One region of the Enterococcus casseliflavus genome, then DNA from elsewhere that is predicted to be linked to it. Evidence: predicted binding sites of a transcription regulator. Region 1 holds the regulator's gene; the other holds the start of a gene.
The links. The regulator CtsR, encoded in region 1, represses protease genes until heat stress. The targets are predictions, from matches to a motif close to TTGGTCAAAAAAGGTCAAANA.
Positions count from the first base shown of each region.

Region 2: a site for CtsR is predicted at 8,571-8,591, ahead of clpP (ATP-dependent Clp endopeptidase proteolytic subunit ClpP). Genes of this name have one in related genera too.

Region 1 covers NZ_CP119393.1:73,549-83,830, forward strand. Annotated here, with positions in the region: gene fmt (methionyl-tRNA formyltransferase) at 1-443, shown strand, start outside; gene rsmB (16S rRNA (cytosine(967)-C(5))-methyltransferase RsmB) at 433-1,791, shown strand; gene P0G38_RS00415 (Stp1/IreP family PP2C-type Ser/Thr phosphatase) at 1,806-2,546, shown strand; gene pknB (Stk1 family PASTA domain-containing Ser/Thr kinase) at 2,543-4,540, shown strand; gene P0G38_RS00425 (CtsR family transcriptional regulator) at 4,765-5,232, shown strand; gene P0G38_RS00430 (ATP-dependent Clp protease ATP-binding subunit) at 5,238-7,718, shown strand; gene P0G38_RS00435 (peptidase U32 family protein) at 7,988-8,908, shown strand; gene P0G38_RS00440 (peptidase U32 family protein) at 8,922-10,163, shown strand; gene gor (glutathione-disulfide reductase) at 10,257-10,282, shown strand, end outside.
Region 2 covers NZ_CP119393.1:2,902,027-2,912,308, forward strand. Annotated here, with positions in the region: gene P0G38_RS13755 (MgtC/SapB family protein) at 1-147, opposite strand, end outside; gene nagB (glucosamine-6-phosphate deaminase) at 380-1,081, opposite strand; gene P0G38_RS13765 (LysM peptidoglycan-binding domain-containing protein) at 1,235-1,837, opposite strand; gene P0G38_RS13770 (YxeA family protein) at 2,072-2,461, shown strand; gene glnA (type I glutamate--ammonia ligase) at 2,778-4,118, opposite strand; gene P0G38_RS13780 (MerR family transcriptional regulator) at 4,178-4,558, opposite strand; gene hflX (GTPase HflX) at 4,849-6,093, opposite strand; gene miaA (tRNA (adenosine(37)-N6)-dimethylallyltransferase MiaA) at 6,090-7,007, opposite strand; gene P0G38_RS13795 (glycerophosphodiester phosphodiesterase) at 7,004-7,753, opposite strand; gene P0G38_RS13800 (hypothetical protein) at 7,977-8,495, opposite strand; gene clpP (ATP-dependent Clp endopeptidase proteolytic subunit ClpP) at 8,671-9,261, shown strand; gene P0G38_RS13810 (gamma carbonic anhydrase family protein) at 9,324-9,917, opposite strand; gene P0G38_RS13815 (ABC transporter ATP-binding protein) at 9,980-10,282, opposite strand, start outside.

The DNA.
Region 1 (10,282 bases):
TATTAGGCAAAGACTTGCTGCTGGAAACTGTGCCGAAAATCTTGTCAGGAGAGCTGCAGCCTGTCCCGCAAGAAGAAGCAAAAGTCACCTTTTCACCAAATATCAGCCGTGAACAAGAAGCCATCGACTGGCAGAAAACGGCGGTGCAAATCGATGCCCAAGTCCGAGGCATGCGACCATGGCCGATCGCCTTTACGACACAAAATGGCAACCGCTGGAAACTTTGGCAAGTGACACCGCTGGAGCAAACGACGACAGCCCAACCAGGAACGATCATTGAACGGACGAAAAAAACGTTGCTGATCGCTTGTGGGGAAGGCACGGTATTGGCTATCGATGAATTGCAGCCAGCTGGAAAAGGCCGACAAGACATTGCCGCATTCTTAAACGGCAGTGGACAACAGATTCAAAAAGGGGATCAGGTAGGTACCTATGAAGCGTAATCTTGGAGACATACAATATACAGTGCGCTTTGTGGCACTAGAAGCGTTGTTGCGAATCGAAAAAGGCGGCGCTTATTCCAATCTACTGCTGCGGGAATTGATGAATCAAGGGCGCTTAAATGACAAAGACGGTCGCTTATTGACTGAATTGGTGTACGGCACCATCAGTCGTCAGCTTTTATTGGATTATTATTTGGACCGGTTTATTAAAAATGCCCGCAAAGTCGACCCGTGGGTCAAAACGCTGCTGCGGCTTTCCTTGTATCAGATGCTGTATCTCGATAAAGTACCCGCCCATGCCATCATTCATGAAGCCGTGGATATTGCGAAAGCCAAAGGCAATCCGGGGACTGGTAAGTTCGTCAATGGCGTGCTGCGCACGATCCAACGACAAGGAGTGCCAGACTTGGCATTGATCAAAGACCCAATGGAACGTTTAGCAACGGAAATCAGTTTGCCCCTGTGGCTAACGAAGAAACTAGTCAAACAAATTGGGATCGAAGAAACTAGCGAGCTGGGTTATGCCCTATTTGAACCCAATCATGCCAGTGGTCGTATCGATCTGCAGCGCATCTCGCAAGCAGCAGCGATCGAACGGCTACAAGAAGAAGGCATCGACGCACGACCAAGTGAGCTTTCCCCTTATGGGGTTGTGGCTGACAAAGGCTTTATGGCGGGCTCGTCCCTCTACAAAGAAGGTTTACTGACGATCCAAGATGAAAGTTCGATGCTGGTTGCCCCCGTTTTACAAGTAGCCCGAGACCATCAAGTACTGGATGCCTGCGCCGCACCAGGAGGCAAAACGACCCATATCGCTGCCTTCTTGTCTGCCGCAGAGGGCGGCAAAGTGACAGCACTGGATATCCATGCCCATAAGGTTAAGCTGATTCAGCAAAATGCCCAACGTTTAGGCGTCGAAGCAGTTGTGGAGACCCGCGTGATGGATGCGCGGGAGACGGCTCAAACCTTTGCACCCGAACAATTTGATCGCATCTTAGTGGATGCCCCTTGTTCTGGATTAGGGTTGATGCGCCGTAAACCGGACATCAAATACAGCAAGACGGAAGCCGATTTCCAACGCTTGCCGCAGATTCAGCGAGAGATTTTGGAAAGTGCCGCCCCAACCCTGAAAAAATCGGGTATAATGGTCTACAGCACATGCACGATTCTAGCGGAAGAAAATCAACAAGTCGTGGCAGCGTTTCTCGCTGACCATCCTGAATTTGAGCAAATGCCTCTTGCGGTAGGACCGCTGGCAGCCGAAGCGGTTCAAGAGGATATGTTGACGATCTATCCGCAAGATTTTATGACAGATGGCTTTTTTATCAGTTGTCTACGCAAAAAGTAACGAGGTGAAAGAAATTGGAGATTCGTTTTCAAACAGATGTCGGCAAACGTCGCAACACAAACCAAGATTTTGCAGCAACCTATGTAAATAAAGCCAATGTGACATTGGCCTTGCTTGCCGATGGCATGGGGGGCCACCGAGCCGGAGATGTCGCTAGCCGTCAAGCAGTCAGTGAGATCGGCACCGCTTGGGAACAGACAGAGCTGACAGACAGTGAAAAAACTGCCCAATGGCTGATCCAAAAAATCCAAGCGGAAAGCCAAGTGATTTTCCAAAAAGGACAAGAACAAGAAGAACTTAGCGGCATGGGCACCACGATCATTGCCGTGGCCTTATTAAGCGACCAGTTTACGATCGCCAATGTCGGGGACAGCCGTGCCTATCTTTTACGCAATCAAGTGCTGACCCAAATCACAGAGGACCATTCACTGGTCAATGAATTGGTGAAGTCGGGACAAATCACGGCAGAAATGGCCTTGAATCATCCTCGCAAAAACGTTTTGACCCGCTCGATCGGCATGCCAAGCGAAGTCGAAGTCGATGTGGCGATCCACTTTATTGCAGACGGGGATTATTTGCTGCTGTGTTCAGACGGATTGACCAACATGGTCTCAGATGAAGAGATCACAGCAACGATCCAAGAAACCCCTGTGCTAGAAGAAGCAGTGCAATCATTGATCGATCAAGCCAACGAACGCGGCGGTGTCGACAATATCACGGTATTATTGATTAAAGTTGGAGGAGAGCGCCCATGATCGAAATTGGGAAGAAGATAAACGGCCGATACAAAATCATCGGCAATATCGGCAGCGGCGGAATGGCAAATGTGTTTTTGGCGCATGACTTGATCTTAGACCGTGAAGTGGCAATCAAAGTGCTTCGTTTTGACTTCCAAAACGACCAAAGTGCGATTCGGCGCTTTCAACGAGAAGCATTGGCGGCGACTGAGCTGGTTCATCCCAACATCGTAACTGTTTATGATGTCGGCGAAGAAGACGGCATGCAGTTTTTGGTGATGGAATATGTCAAAGGGATGGATCTCAAGCGCTATATCCAAACGCACTATCCCGTACCTTATTTGCAGATCGTTGATATCATCCAACAAATCTTATCAGCGGTGGCATTGGCCCATCAGCACCGCATCATTCACCGGGACCTAAAGCCCCAAAATGTGCTGATCAATGAAGACGGCGTGGTGAAAATCACCGATTTTGGGATCGCGATCGCCTTATCAGAAACATCGATCACCCAAACCAACTCGATGCTAGGCTCGGTGCATTATCTTTCACCAGAACAAGCACGAGGCAGTATGGCCACCAATCAATCAGATATTTATGCGATTGGAATTATCCTCTATGAAATTTTAACCGGCAAAGTACCCTTTGATGGCGAATCAGCCGTAACGATCGCCTTGAAACACTTCCAAGATGAGATCCCTTCGATTCGGATCTATGACAAAAATGTTCCGCAATCGCTGGAAAACGTCGTATTGAAGGCGACCGCCAAAGAACCGGCGGATCGTTACAAGACCGCCGATGAAATGCGGGCAGATCTCGATACCGTGTTGTCTCCTGACCGCCTCAATGAACCGAGATGGGAACCTCATGCCCTGATGGATGAAACGAGAGTGCTGACTCCAGTGGAAGCAGCCCAAGTCGAAACGCCGCCAGTGGAGGAACCCGTAGAAGATGAGGTTGCGGATCAAGCCGAAGAACCAGCGCAACCGAAAAAGAAAAAACGCAAACGCTGGCTGTTGCTGCCCATCATTATGGTGATCGCACTGTTAGGGATAGGCAGTTACTTCCTATTCGGCGGTGGTCGAGGAGATGTGGCGATTCCTGAAGTCAGTGGTCAGACGGAAGCAGCTGCCCGTGCCGAGCTAGAAGCCGCCGGCTTGAAAGTAGCAGACGAGGTGGAAGAAATCGAAGACGATGAAGTCGAAGCAGGCAATGTCGTCAAAACCGATCCCCCAGAAGGCAATGAAGTCAAAAAGAATTCCGTCGTCACTCTCTACATCAGTAGCGGAACGAAGAAAATCACCCTTGATGACTATGAAGGTCGTTCCTTCGATGATGTCAAAAAAGAATTGATCGATTTGGGCTTTGATGAAGACAGAATCAAAGAAGAGTTAGAGTCGTCAGATGATGTCGACGAAGGGGATATTATCAGTCAATCACCAGCAGCAGGGCGGGAAGTTTCCCCAGCAGAAGACGAAATCACCTTTAAGGTCAGCTCCGGACCAGATAGCTTCGCAATGGACAACTATTATGGTATGACAGAGGCAGATGCACGAGCAGCATTAACTTCTCGCGGGGTAAGCCTTTCACAAATCAATGTCACTTACGAATCCAGTAGCCAACCGGAAGGTACGATCATTGGTCAAGCACCAGCGAGTGGCGAGTCCGTTGTGACTTCCAGAACCATCATTACATTAACTGTCAGCAGCGGGCAAGAAATGGTCAATGTACCAAGAATCGTTGGCAAAAGCCAAGCCGATGCAGAAGCAGATTTGAATGAAGCAGGATTGCAGTATACGATAGAACAAGAATCTGATTATAACGACTCTGTGCCTGCTGGAGAAGTAGTGCGCGTTACGCCGGGAGCAGGTACTTCTGTAGCAGTAGGAAGTTCTGTCACCGTGACGGTTTCCAGAGGTCCTCGACCACAGGATTCTTCTTCGTCAAGCAGCTCATCCTCCTCAAGCAGCAGCTCGTCAACGAGTGAAAGTAGTTCAGAAAGTACGCAATAAGATGAACGTTTATGTTAGAAGAACAAGCAGCCTACGGGGACCAAAGAATTTTCTTTTTGTTCCCCGACGAGCTGCTTGTTTCTTTTTGTAGCTAAAAAGCTGAAGCGAGGGATAAGTGTCTTTAAAATTTCCTTTAGACCTTCCTTTTGTGCAAGCGTACATCTTTCCAAGGATTCAAAAATTGGGTATAATGAAGGTCAGAATTAGTCAAGGGAGGGAATGAATTGAGTCATCACAACACTTCCGATTTGATTGAAGCATATTTGAAGAAAATTCTTGAAGACAGTGAAACCATTGAGATTCGTCGCGCAGAAATGGCAAATTTGTTCAACTGCGTGCCCTCACAAATAAATTACGTGATCAATACCCGCTTTACCGTTCAAAGAGGCTATGCGGTTGAAAGCAAACGCGGCGGGGGCGGCTATATTCGGATCGAGAAAGTCAAAATTACTGATAGCCACCACTACTTAAAAGAAATGAATCAATTATTCGATGAAACCATCTCGGAAAAAGATGCATATGCAATAATCCAGAAACTTTATGAGGAAGGAATCCTGTCCAAGCGAGAAGGCAATTTATTGTTGACCGTCATCGCGAAAGCAGTTCTAGGACGTTCTCCTTATGAAAATAGAACACGAGCTGATTTGCTCCATGCAATTCTAGAACGATTAAGTTACGAAGACAGGAAGTGAAAGAGATGGATGAATTATTCACCCAACGCGCGAAAGCCGTTTTGGCTATCGCCCAAGAAGAAGCAAAATACTTTAAGCACCAAGCAGTAGGTTCTGAACATATTCTATTGGCACTGGTCATTGAACAAAACGGGATCGCTGGCAAAACGTTACGGGAAATGAATATCACAGAAAACGATATTCGTGAAGAAATCGAGCATTTAACAGGGTACGGCACCGTTCGTCAATACCCAGAAAACGCCTATCTCGCGTATTCACCACGAGCAAAACATACATTTGCTTATGCAGGGGATGAGGCCAAGCGTTTAGGGGCACCACAGATCGGTACCGAACATCTATTATTAGGCTTATTAAGAGACGAAGACATTTTGGCTTCACGAATCATGCTGAATCTCGGCTTGAGTCTCGCGAAAATGCGTCAGCTTTTGAAGAAAAAAATGGGCTTCAATGAAAGCAAAACCAACGGAAGTGCTGGTCGTCGTCGTCCAGCCCAAGCCAAAGCGCAGCAAGGAACACCGACCTTGGATTCCTTAGCCCGTGATTTGACCAAATTAGCTCGTGAAAAACGGCTAGATCCTGTTGTCGGTCGTGCCAAAGAAGTCAAACGGCTGATCCAGATCCTTAGCCGTCGGACCAAAAACAACCCTGTTCTCGTTGGGGAACCTGGTGTTGGGAAAACCGCGATCGCCGAAGGCTTAGCCCAAAAAATCATCAGTGGGGAAGTCCCAGAAGACATGCAAAACAAACGCTTGATGATGCTGGACATGGGGGCTTTAGTTGCCGGAACGAAATACCGTGGGGAATTTGAGGACCGAATGAAAAAAATTATCGATGAGATCTATCAAGATGGTCAAATCATCTTATTCATTGATGAATTGCATACACTGATCGGGGCCGGCGGAGCCGAAGGGGCGATTGATGCCTCGAATATTCTGAAACCAGCCTTAGCCCGTGGAGAATTGCAAACCATCGGTGCCACAACGCTAGATGAGTACCAAAAATACATTGAAAAAGATTCTGCGTTAGAACGCCGTTTTGCTCGGGTGCAAGTCGACGAACCAACACCAGAAGAAGCGGAAGAAATTTTACGAGGCTTGCGTCCTCGTTATGAAGAACATCATGGGGTGGAAATTTCTGATGATGCGTTACACGCCGCTGTGCAATTGTCCGTACGTTACATCAATTCGCGCCAATTACCAGATAAAGCCATCGATTTGATGGATGAATCAGCAGCCAAAGTGCGTCTAGACAAAACCGATGAAAGTTCGGAATTGGCAGATCTACAAAACGAGATCGCTAACTTGATCGAAGAAAAAGAAGCAGCCATTCGCCAGCAAGATTTTGAAGCAGCAGCTCGTCTGCGGATCAAGGAAAAGAAATTGACCCAACAACTGACGGAAGTGGCGTTTATGGAAGTCAAAGAAGCGTCAGGCTATGCCGATAGTGTTACTGCAGAAGATGTTGCTACGGTCGTTTCCCAATGGACTGGTGTACCTTTGCAGCAGATGGAGAAAAAAGAAAGCGAACGCTTGTTGGATCTTGAAAAGATCTTGCATCAACGGGTAGTTGGCCAAGAAGAAGCGGTCAAAGCAGTCGCTCGTTCGATCCGCCGCGCCCGCAGTGGGTTGAAAGACCCCAACCGCCCAATCGGTTCCTTCATGTTCTTAGGCCCGACCGGTGTCGGGAAAACCGAGCTTGCCAAAGCCTTAGCAGAAGCGATGTTTGGTAGTGAAGATGCCTTGGTTCGTGTCGATATGTCCGAATTTATGGAAAAATACAGCACGAGCCGTTTGATCGGTTCACCGCCAGGCTATGTCGGATACGATGAAGGTGGGCAATTGACGGAAAAAATCCGTTCAAAACCTTACTCCGTCATCTTATTGGACGAGGTGGAAAAAGCCCATCCCGATGTCTTCAATATCCTCTTGCAAGTGCTAGATGATGGTCATTTGACGGATGCCAAAGGTCGGAAGGTCGATTTCCGCAACACGATTTTGATCATGACCTCTAATATCGGTGCCCAACAAATCCGCGAAGAAAAAAGCGTTGGATTCAATGTCACTGATTTAACGAAAGATCACCAAGCGATGCAAAAACGGATCTTAGAAGAGCTGAAAAAAGCCTTCCGTCCAGAGTTCTTGAACCGTGTGGATGAAACAGTGGTCTTCCAATCCTTAGGTGAAGGGGAGATCCACGAGATCGTGAAGATTATGAGCAAAGCGATCATCAAACGGTTAAGCAACCAAGACATCCAATTGAAGATCACGCCATCTGCCATCGATGTGATCGGCAAAGCTGGTTTTGATCCAGAATATGGGGCACGGCCGATTCGTCGGGCCTTGCAAAAAGAAGTTGAAGACCGTTTAAGTGAAGCACTCCTATCAGGACAAATTCATTTAGGTGACAAAGTGACGATCGGTGCTTCAAAAGGATCGATCACCCTCAATGTCAAAGAGGGACAAGCGCGGGTCTTGCAACAAGTTTAAGTCGAGCCAATAACGGCAGCGGCGTTTCTATGGTCGAGTAATCGGCATCCATAGAAACGTCGCTTTTTTGTCTTGCTATGTCTAGTAGTGATCAAGAAGTCTCCACTGATTATGATTGATGATTCACAAAAAAATATCCTTTTAAATAGCTTTATGACAACGGTTGATTAACGGAAAAAGCGATATTCGTGAAAAAAAGAGTAACGAGACCTCTTGGAAAGAATCCTGCTGTGTGATACTATGAATGAGTTGAAAAAAGGAGGAGTATTATGGTTGAGATTATCGCCACGGTGGAATCGATCGAGCAAGCACAGCAGCTCATCCCTTATGTTGATACATTGTTTTTTGGAGAAGAGACATTCGGGCTGCGCCTACCGGCCTCTTTTTCTCGTGAAGAGCAAATCAGACTGATCGACATGGCCCACGAAGCTGGAAAGAAAGTGACGATCGCAGTCAATGGCATCATGCATCCAGAAAAAATGAAGCGGATTCCAGAATACCTAGCATTTCTGAAGACCAATCAAGCCGATCAAATCGCTCTCGGAGATCCTGGGATCATTTACCGCATGAAGCAAAATCCAGAATGTGCCTTGCCATTTATCTATGCAGGGGAAACCTTAGTAACGAGCGCTCGTCAAATCAATTTTTGGGGACAAAAAGGAGCAAAGGCAGCCGTTTTAGCGCGAGAAGTTCCTTTCGAGGAAATGAAAATCATGGCACCGCAACTAAATATTCCTGTGGAAGTATTGGTTTATGGTGCGACCTGCATTCACCAATCGAAGCGTCCGCTTTTACAAAATTATTATAACTATACCCAACAATCGGAAGAAAAGAACCACGACCGTGGGTTGTTTTTATCCGAACCAAAAAAAGAAGAAACCCACTATTCCATTTATGAAGATAGCCACGGCACGCACATTTTTGCCAATAACGACATCAATCTGCTGCTGCAACTGGCGGAATTAGCCGCAACAGGCTTTCAAACCTGGAAGCTGGACGGAATCTATACACGAGGGGCTGCCTTTGTGTCTATTGCTAAACTGTTTGCCCAAGCCAAGAGCCTTGTAGAAAGTGGGGAGTGGCAAGCAGAGCAAGCAGCTGTGCTCAGTGAACAAGTTGCCCAACTTCATCCAGCAGAACGTGGGTTAGACACTGGATTTTATGCCATCGATCCTGACGATATCAAGTAAGGAGCAAGAACAAATGACCGTTAAACAAGCATTGAAACGACCAGAAGTGTTAGCACCAGCTGGTACGTTAGAAAAATTAAAAACAGCGATCCACTATGGCGCTGACGCTGTCTATATCGGCGGCAATGCCTATGGTCTACGGAGTCGCGCGGGAAACTTTACCTATGAAGAAATGGCGGAAGGGGTGGCTTTTGCCAAAGCCCACAACGCAAAAGTCTATGTAGCAGCCAACATGGTGACCCATGAGGGCAATCAAGAAGGTGCAGGGGAATTCTTTCGGGAATTGCGAGATGTCGGTATTTCGGCAGTGATCGTTTCCGATCCCGCTTTGATCCAGATCTGCGCAACAGAAGCGCCAGGTCTACCGATCCATTTGTCCACCCAAGCCAGTGCCACGAACTATGAAACATTGGAATTTTGGCGGGAAGAAGGCCTAGAACGGGTCGTTCTCGCCCGAGAAGTGTCGATGGAGGAAGTTGCTGAGATCCGCAAAAATACTAGCGTGGAGATCGAAGCCTTTATTCATGGCGCCATGTGTATTTCTTATTCTGGCCGTTGTACTTTGTCCAATCATATGTCGATGCGAGACGCCAATCGCGGCGGCTGTTCGCAATCTTGCCGCTGGAAATATGATCTGTTTGACATGCCCTTTGCAACGGAACGAAACAGTTTGACTAAAAACGGGACAGTGGAAGAAGAGTTTTCCATGAGTGCTGTGGATATGTCGATGATCGAACATATCCCGGATTTGATTGAAAACGGCGTGGATAGTTTCAAAATCGAAGGCCGCATGAAATCGATCCACTATGTTTCAACCGTGGCGAACGTTTATAAAGCAGCCGTGGACAGTTACATGGCCGATCCAGAGAACTATGTCTGCAAACAAGAATGGATCGATGAACTGTGGAAAGTTGCGCAGCGAGAGCTTGCGTCAGGCTTTTACTACGATACCCCAAGTGAAAATGAGCAGTTGTTTGGTCCGCGTCGGAAAATTCCGCAATACAAATTTATTGGGGAAGTCATGGCGTATGATCCGGCAACAAAAACAGCTACGATTCGGCAACGGAACCACTTTTCCGTTGGCGATGAAATCGAATTTTACGGTCCCGGATTCCATCACTTTCACCAAACCGTCGAAGTCATGTATAATGAAGACGGTGAATCCATCGATCGTGCACCAAATCCTATGATGCTGTTGACGATGCCGGTCAAAGAACCGGTGGAAGTCGGAGACATGATTCGGAAGAAAAAATAAGGTCGAGAGTTTCTCTCGGCTTTTTTTGTTGAATCAATCCAGCCAAAAAGGATCGATGAGAACATAGACAATCTTAAGGAGGAAACAACAAATATGGAAACATACGACTACATAGTAAT
Region 2 (10,282 bases), 830 kb from region 1:
ACAAGCCCCCATGCAAACCAAGATATGGGTTCTAAGACCAGCTGGTCGGCTTTTGTATTGCCGCTCGTACCCAATCGCTCCTCCCATGATCATTGCCAGCAGCAATCTCAGCGCTACTTCAGGAATGGATAAATGCATATCAACCATTTGCATCCCTCTTTTCTTCGTATTCTCTCTTTTAACTATAGCATCTCTGATGAAAAAAAGAAAAAAACAGCGCCGAATCAGTCAAATAAAAAAAGCCCCCTCAGAAAATAAGCAAGTAAGCTACAAACCATTGCTCGCAGCTGCGCTGGCGCTACTGCACAAGCGCAGGGGGAAGCTGCGAGGATGGCTCATTTTTCCTTCTGACTTATTTCTGAAAAGGGCTGATTTTGTTTTACAGCTTGCTGGCAGCAGCCTCATCGATGATCACGATCACGTCATCATGCTTTTGTAAAACAGAAGCCGGTAATTCGTTGGTTACGGGTCCTTCAATCATTTTTTGGATCGCATCCGCTTTGACTTCGCCAAATGCCATCAAAATGATTTTTTTGCTTTGCATAATCGAACCGATCCCCATTGAAATTGCCGTCGTTGGGACGTCTTCGACTTTATCAAAGTAGCGTTTGTTGGCATTGATGGTCGATTCAGTCAAATCAACGACTGAGGTCGTTCCTTCAAAAGATGCACCAGGTTCGTTGAAGCCGATATGTCCGTTTTGACCGATACCCAAGATTTGGATATCAACTGGGTGATCCGCAATCACGCTATCGTAGCGTTGGCATTCTGCTTCTAAGTCTTCCGCTTTGCCGTTTGGTACGAAGGTTTCTTTGAATGGTTTTTTATTGAATAAATGAGCATTCATGAAGTAGCGATAGCTTTGTTCGTCTTCGCCGCCTAGTCCTACGTATTCATCTAAGTTGACTGAAGTCATTTCTGAAAAATCGACATCACTGGCAGTCATTTCTGCATAAAGGGTTTCTGGCGTGCTTCCTGTTGCTAAGCCTAGGACCTTGGCGCCATTTGCCATACCTTCTTGAATCAATTCAAAAGCTTTCTTTCCGCCTTGAGCAGCATCTTTAACGCGAATAATTTCCATGATCAGCGCTCCGTTTCTATTTGGTATAGTCCAATAATACCACAGGTTGTGTTTGATTACAATAATTAGTCTAGACCAGATGACGATTTTTTCTCGCCAATCAAAAAAAGACGAGCTCTAAAATGCGCTCGTCTCTACTCGTATTCTACTTGCTTACCAATTTGTATAAACATCAATACCGCTATGACCGACACCTGTGTCATAGACTTTATAGGCACCTAAAGATGATTGACCAGTCGATCCTTTCGGTTGATTATCGCTGGCAACAACGATGTACCCATCGGCATCACGGATGGTTCCGTCTGATGCTACATGGCGACCTGGGATATTCAATCCGCCTCCTGGCAAGACTTTTTGTGAGTAGTACGATTCTCTCACACCATTGAAGTAGTTGATCCCATCCACTGGATTCAAGACACCAGAACCAGCACCAGGAACGCTTGAACGAGTTTGACTCACGTTAGCAGTCGCTGTAGATTCACTTTTTTCTGTACTTTCTTTCGTATTTGTTTCTTTGTTTTCTACTGATTGGCCATCGTTAGAAACCAACAATGTTTCGCCATCAAAAATCATATTTGGATTTTCGATCGAATTATTTAAAGCTAAAAGGTCTTCGACCGTTGTTTGATAAGTAGCAGCGATCCCAGATAGAGTGTCCCCTGGTTTGACAACATGGGTTTGTTCTGCTGCTGAAACAACTGTTCCGCCAACGAATAAACCAAATCCTGCAACAACTGTAAATGCAAATTTTTTCAAATGAAAAAACCTCTCTTTTGATTATTTGTCCCGCTATCGGGCACAAGTAAGAGAATAACATTACAATATTGCAGGAAGGTTTCAGAAATATTTTTCATTATCACAATTGTTAAACAGAAAGTTACAGGATTTTTATTCAAAAATGCTAAACTTACAATATTGTTATCCCTTTCGATGAGTGCTTTTAGTGGCCACATGCTATAGTGATGCTAGTAATGGAAAGGAATGACACCCATGAAAAAACTACTAGTAACGCTTGGCGTTTTGATTATTGTCGTAGCCGGCTATTTTGGCTACACGTACTACGCAACAACGTATCGCGGCATCACGGCTTATGCTATCACGCCCAACAAAGTCCCTGAAAAGACACAGACCTACAGCGATTCTGGTGAAAAAATCGATGGCTCTTTCACCTACAAATACACCTTTGAATTCGTAAAGAAAAATGGTGAAAAAGAACTCATGACCTATGACCTGACGGGCGAAAATGTAAAACCATTGGCTCCAAATACTTTAGTCAAAGCAGAAATCAGTAAGACCCGCATCATTTCTGGTCCCAACGAAGTCCCTCAATCAGAAGTCCCCGCAAAAATACTGTCTGAGCTGGAAACCTTTGACGAATGAGAACTTCTTACAAGAAACTTTCTACTTTTTAAGGTTCATTTTACTTTGACCGACTATGCTAGCTTTATACCAAAACTATTTTTCTTCCTCTTACCAGTCCTCGCCCGACTGGTATTTTTTGATTTTTCCCAATGGTCAGGAGTTACGCTTCTTATAGACAAAACCGCTCTAGCTTCGCAATGGTTTTTTTCTCAAATTTTGATCAAGCAGCTATTGACGATCGGAAATAAATAAAAACCAGAGTCAATAGGATAAACGCTGGTTTCATCATAAAAAACCGCTAGATTGTTTATCTCTAGCGGCTTTTTTTGCAATTTTAATAGAGTTCCAAGTATTGTTCTCTTTCCCACTCGGAGACTGTTTGGCGGAAGGCTGCCCATTCTAATCGTTTTGCTTCGACAAAGTTGGCATAGATGTGTTTGCCTAAAGCGTCGATCATCACTTGATCTTTGCGCAATGCTTTGATGGCATTGTGGATCGTTGATGGCAGATCTTCGATTTGTGCTTCTGCCCGTTCTGTTTCGTTCATGATGTAGATGTTGCGGTCGACAGCTGGTGGTGGTGTCAACTCACGTCTAACGCCATCAAGTCCTGCTTGTAATAAAACAGCCATTGCTAAGTATGGGTTAGCGGATGGGTCAACTGAACGCAATTCCAAACGCGTTGACAAGCCTCTTGATTCTGGTACCCGAATCAATGGTGAACGGTTGCGTCCTGACCATGCCACGTATACAGGCGCTTCGTAACCTGGCACTAAGCGTTTGTAAGAGTTGACGGTTGGGTTGCAGACAGCTGTGTAAGCACGGGCGTGTTCGATCAAACCGCCTAAGAAGTGATACGCTGTTTGGCTTAATTGCATTGGTCCTTCTTCATCAAAGAAGACATTTTCATCACCTTTGAACAAGGACATGTTGCAGTGCATGCCTGAACCGTTGATGCCGAACAATGGTTTTGGCATGAAGGTCGCATGCAAGCCGTGTTTACGAGCAATGGTTTTCACGACAAGCTTGAAGGTTTGGATGTTGTCACATGCTTCCACTGCATCCGCATATTTAAAGTCGATCTCGTGTTGCCCTGGTGCCACCTCATGGTGAGACGCTTCAACTTCAAAGCCAAGGCTTTCTAATTCTAATACGATATCGCGACGGCAGTTTTCCCCTAGATCGGTTGGGGCAAAATCGAAATAGCCGCCTTTGTCGTTTAATTCCGTTGTGATTTCGCCTGCTTCATCTAATTTGAATAGGAAAAATTCGGGTTCTGGTCCAAGATTGAAAGAAGTAAAACCAAGGGATTGCATGTCAGCTAATGCCCGTTTTAAGTTGCCGCGAGGGTCGCCTGCAAATGGGGTGCCATCTGGATTGTAGATATCACAGATCAAGCGAGCCACTTTGCCATGTTCACTTTCCCAAGGGAAGATCATCCAGGTCGACAAATCAGGATACAGATACATGTCACTTTCTTCAATACGGACAAATCCTTCAATAGAAGAACCGTCAAACATCATTTTGTTTTCCAGTACTTTATCTAATTGACTTACAGGTACTTCAACGTTCTTGTTCGTTCCTAAAATATCAGTAAACATCAAGCGTAAAAAGCGCACGTTCTCATCCTTTACGATTTGTTTGATGTCTTCGGCAGTTCTTTCAAATTTTGGCATAGTATCCCTTCCTTTTTCCCAATTCTTTTTTTATATCACAGCAATGATCTACAAGTGCTCTACATTCGTGGACCTTTTTGCTGGTATGGCTGTTGTTGATTCAATCCACCTTGAGCCAAGAGTTCATCATAAAAAATTCGACGTACATCTTCATCGGTCAGCGGCGGTTTGTTCTTCGCTTCTTTTTCTTTGGCAACTTTCATTTCATAAACTCGTTTGATTCCCGCCATGTTCAGTCCATCGGAAAGATAGTCTTTGATCTCAAGCAAGGTATCAATATCATTCAGCGAGTACATTCGTCGATTGCCATCGCTGCGTTCCGGGTGGATCAATTCTTGTTCTTCGTAATAACGAATTTGACGGGCGGTGAGATCGGTCAATTTCATGACTGTTCCGATAGGAAAGACTGACATTGAGCGCCGCAATTCTTTTTCCCGCATAACTTGGCTCCCCTCCGTTTCAATGATGCTGCGTAACTTTATGGAAACTATACCAATTCTTTTTTTGCGTGTCAACCCCTCATGTTAGAAAAAGTGACATGAATGCAAATTTTTTTGATTTTTTCATTGGGCCCTTGATTTGATCGCATGTTCAAGCAGTCCTTTTTCTGGAAGAAATGGTGCCTTAGACAAAAATGTTCGGGTTTTGCACTCGAAGGAAGCCAAACCACTTATACTTCCATAATTTTGTCACCACAAAAAAAACGGTGCATCAGCTGCACCGCTTCTGTTTATTCTTGTTCTTGCGCCATTCTGCGTAGTGGATAGGTATCCTCCAGCGCAAATCCTTTGATATGATAGGTCTGTGTTGCTTCATCGAAGGCATTGCTCAACACTAGTGACTCCCGTTTTAAACGATTCAGCGCATTGCCTTCATCGGCTTGCAGCACTAGATGATAAGGCTGCATGATCTGCATCAATTCCATTTTGATCGCCTGAGTCAAGCGTTCTTTGCCTTTGGTACTCTTTGCTGAGATCAAGACATTGGGAAAGAGCGTTGGGACAAACTGATCGGCGTCGATGCGATCCGCCTTATTGTAGACCGTCAACATCGGTAATTGGGTCAAAGAAAGTTCCTCCATTAATTTTAAGACGGTCTCCTCTTGCTGGACCCGTTCTTCGGAACTGGCATCGACGACATGCAGCAAGAAGTCCATGTTTTGACTTTCTTCCAGTGTGGAATGAAACGCATCGATCAATTGGGTCGGCAATTCTTGGATAAAGCCAACCGTATCGGTAATGGTGACTTCAAATCCTTCCGGCATCCGCCAGCGTTTCGTCAACGGATCGAGTGTTGCGAACAGCTGGTCTTGTTCATACGTATCCGCACTGGTCAAAATATTTAAAATGGTTGATTTTCCGGCATTGGTATAACCAATCAAGCCCATTTGAAAGACTTGGCTGTCTTTGCGCTTTTGGCGTGTCCGGTCTCGATGGGCGGCCACTTCCTTCAATTCCCGTTTGATGATGGTGATGCGGTTGCGGATGTGTCGACGATCGGTCTCCAGCTTGGTTTCCCCTGGCCCTCTCGTTCCGATTCCGCCCCCCAGCCGAGACATGTTCTTTCCTTGCCCTATCAAACGTGGAAGCAAATAATCCAGCTGCGCCAATTCTACTTGCAGCTTTCCTTCTTTGGAACGGGCACGCATCGCAAAAATATCGAGGATCAGCTGGACGCGATCAATCACTGGCACTTCTAGCGCATCACCGATCAACTGGCTTTGCCTTGGTGTCAGTTCATGATTGAAGATCACTAGATCTGCTTCATGTGCTTCTGCCAACTGCTGCAATTCCGCAACTTTCCCCTTGCCAATCACGGTTTGTCGATCGACTTGCTGCCGTTTTTGCACCAGTGAAAAAACAACTTCACCATTGGCGGTTTTTGTTAAGCTTTTCAATTCTTTCATTGACGAATCAAAATGAAGATAGTTTTTCTCCGTTTCTACTCCGACAAGAATCACACGTTCTTGGCTCATCTTTTCTCCTCCAACCATTGGTCGATTTCTGTTTCAAGGGTACGTTGTTCTTCAGGTTGCCTCACTAAATCAATCCATCGGGGCTGTGCTCGGTTATTGAACCACGTCAGCTGCCGCTTGGCGTAGCGGCGTGAGTTTTGCTTGATTTGCTCAATGGTCTCCTCCAATGTGGCCTGCCCTTGTAAATAGGGCAAAAATTCCTTGTAGCCGATCCCCTTAGCGGCTTGCGTTTCTGGATACTGCAAAACAGCTTTTGCTTCTTCGATCAAGCCTTGATCCATCATCAAGTCCACCCGCTGATTGATTCGCTGGTATAACACTTCTCGCTCAGTGGTTAACCCGATCATGAAGAAATCGTACAAAGCTTGTGGTGTCTCTTTTGGTGCAGCGATACTTTCGCCAGTCGTTTCAAAAACCTCCAACGCACGAATCACTTTCCGCTCATTGTTGTAGTGGATCTTCGCTGCTGCCAAGGGATCGACCGCCTGCAGCTTTTGCCATAAAGCTTCTTTGCCGATGGCTGCTGCTTCTTGTTCGTAACGCTGACGAATCGTTGGGTCGCCTTCTTCTGCCCCTAAACGAAAGTCATACAGCAGCGCTTGGATGTATAGCCCTGTTCCCCCTACAACGATCGGCAGCTTTCCTTGCTGCTGGATCGTCTCGATGGCTTCACGCCCCATTTGCTGGAAATCAGCGGCAGAGTATGCTTCCGTCATTGCACGAATATCGATCAAATGATGAGGAATCCCTGCCATTTCTTCCTTCGTCACTTTGGCGGTACCGATATCTAACTGACGGTAAATTTGCATGGAATCCCCGCTGATGATCTCCCCTTGGTATTTTTGGGCTAACTGGATACTCAAGGCGGTTTTGCCAACTGCGGTCGGTCCCACAATTACTAAGACTTTTTTCATCCTTTTGTTTCCTCGCGGACCTGTTGCACAATTGCCCGAGCTTTTTCTGGAAAATCGGTGATGATCCCCGTCAACCCCAGAGCCAAGCAGGTGCGAATCGCCGCTTCTTCGTTGACAGTCCACGGACGGATCGCGATCGGAAAATCAGTTAAGACCGTTGCTGTCTCTTGAACCCAGCGATAGGCAGGATGAATTCCTTCGATATACGGTCGGCTGAGCGCCAACGGTGGTTTGTCTTCCCCGCGTCCCATAATAAAATCAAGGGTCGCATCCGGTTCGATCGCATGCATCCGATCCAAGGTCTCGATATTGAAGGAACAATACCAATGAGTAAAGGGCCATTCTTGACTATTCATTAAGTCGGATACTTTGGCTTCGATTCCTTCATACTCATAATGATCGGTTTTTAATTCGATCGTCAAAATGCCACGATAATTCTTCGCTGCAAGTAAATCCAACACTTCTTTTAGCGTGGGGATTTTGGCGGCTTGGAATTCCTCAGAAAACCAGCTGCCAGCATTGAGGTCTTTTAGTTCAACAACCGTCAGGTCACAGATCCGACCTTTGCCGTTGGTCGTTCGATCAACCGTTTCATCATGCATGACGATCAAGCCGCCATCTTTTGATAGATGTACATCTAACTCAATGATATCAGCTTTGACCCGCACCGCTTCCGCAAATGCTGGTAGCGTGTTTTCAGGTCGGTTGCCGCTACTCCCGCGGTGGGCAACGATTTGTACCATCATTCTTTCACTCCATTCTCACTCTTTATTTTACCATGGAATCTCCTAGAACCAAAAAGCCTCTGTTTGTTTCGATACTCTTAATGAATAATAACGCTTTGTTTCGGTCAAAGAAAAACACCCTTACTATGATCGCAGTAAGAGTGTGTGTGATCAGTTGAAAAAGTGCAATCGTCGATACTCTGGTTTGGTTACCTTAACCAAGGCGACCGACTGACCAGAAGAATCAAATCGTTTTTGAAAAATAGGTCAACGGTTCGCTCGTCATATTTTTCATTTGGTTTTTACGTTCATTGACCATTTCAACCAATTGATCAAGGAAATTTTCCATAATGATCCGACCGCCTTTATACGTATACCCACCGATCTTAACGGTTTCCTCTGGCGACAAAATCACCCGACGTGTCCCGATTTTTTTGAAAAATTCTTCCAAGAAAAAATTCGGTAGATAAAAACTATTTTGCGCCGCAAAAGATTGTAGATAGGCAAAATCATCGATGGTGATATAACAGTCGTCAAAGGCATCAAAGCTGACATACTCATCCATCAGCATGACCCGTTTTTGTAGAATCTCACTGATTTTTTGATTCAATAAAACCAACGTTTCGATTTCTTTGACTTTATGCTCCAACAAACGGCGTTGTTTTTCTTTTTGCTCCTCATACCGAATGCGTAAATTAAAAATGATGGTTACTAACAATGCGCCCACTAAGACGCCGATCAAACCTGCTATTGCTACTGCCATTCTTCGATCCTTCCTCATTCCTTTTTTCATATTGTATCATATTTGAAAGTTTCGCAAAAAAGATAACGAACTTTTTATTTGACCTTTCTTGACCTAATCGGTATACTATCTCTTAGATATTGCGAAAACTTTATGCTAAACTATATCTATAACGATTTTTAGGAGGACTATCACTATGAATTTAATTCCTACAGTCATTGAACAATCATCTCGCGGTGAAAGAGCGTATGACATCTATTCTCGTCTATTAAAAGACCGGATCATTATGTTGAGTGGTCAAGTAACCGATGACTTAGCAAACTCGATCATTGCTCAGCTTTTATTCTTGGACGCGCAAGATTCTGAAAAAGACATCTACTTGTACATCAACTCGCCTGGCGGAAGCGTTACTGCTGGTCTAGCGATCTTTGATACGATGAACTTTATCAAAGCCGATGTTCAAACCATCGTTATGGGGATGGCTGCTTCTATGGGTTCATTCTTATTGACCGCTGGTGAAAAAGGCAAACGCTTTGCATTACCAAATGCAGAGATCATGATCCACCAACCATTAGGTGGCGCACAAGGACAAGCAACTGAGATCGAAATTGCTGCCCGCCACATTTTGGCAACCCGCGAACGTCTGAACAAAATCTTGTCAGAACGTACCGGTCAACCAATCGAAGTGATTGAACGCGACACCGATCGTGACAACTTCATGACCGCACAAGAAGCCAAAGATTACGGCTTGATCGACGAGATCATGGAATCAAACAAATTGAAATAAGCTTGCATAAAAAAAGGTGCACGAAGCAATTCGTACACCTTTTTTCGTCTTTTGGTTCATCATCAGACTTCACCATATTCGCCCTGTTGGTAAGCATACCCATTTTCCACGTAATGCGTGATGTTTGCCTGATTTTTGGCGATTTCTTCCTCTGTCAACGGGCGGATCACTCGTGCCGGACGACCAAATGCCAACACATTGGGCGGAATGACGGTTCCTTCCGTCACTAATGAACCGGCACCTAACAAACTATTTTCACCGATCACTGCATGATTCAAAACAATCGAGCTCATGCCGATCAGCGCCCCTTTTTTGATGGTACAGCCATGAAGCATACACTGATGCCCAACAGTCACATCGTCTTCAACGATCGTCGGGGCATCGTGATCAACGTGGATGATCGTTCCATCTTGAATATTGGTACGCGCGCCGATTTCGATGCGATTGGCATCGCCTCGAATCACTGCTTGAAACCAGACCGTACTCTCTTTTCCTAGTGTCACGTTTCCTACGATCGTCGCATTTTTTGCCACAAAACAAGGTGTTCCTTGCAACGAGGCTGGCGAAACTGTTTTGTGGGTTTCATTCCCTGATTGTTCTTTGTCCATCAACTTCTCCTTCCAATCCATAAACGGATCTGCACTTTCTTTTTTCACTATAGCACCACCCTTGCGACAATGCAAAAAGAGCGCCAGTCTGACTGGACGCTCTTTTGGGCTTACTCTGCTTCTTCTGAAAATTGACTTTGGTACAGTTGGCTATAAAAGCCGCCAGCTGCCAACAAGGTTTCGTGATTGCCTTTTTCAATGATCGACCCTTGATCCATCACTAAGATCAGATCTGCTTCACGAATCGTTGACAAACGATGGGCGATCACAAAGCTGGTACGACCTTCCATCACTTTATCCATTGCTTTTTGAATCAGCGCTTCTAAGCGGGTATCCACCGAACTGGTGGCTTCATCGAGAATCAAAATCTTCGGATCAGAGATGACAGCCCGAGCGATGGTCAACAATTGTTT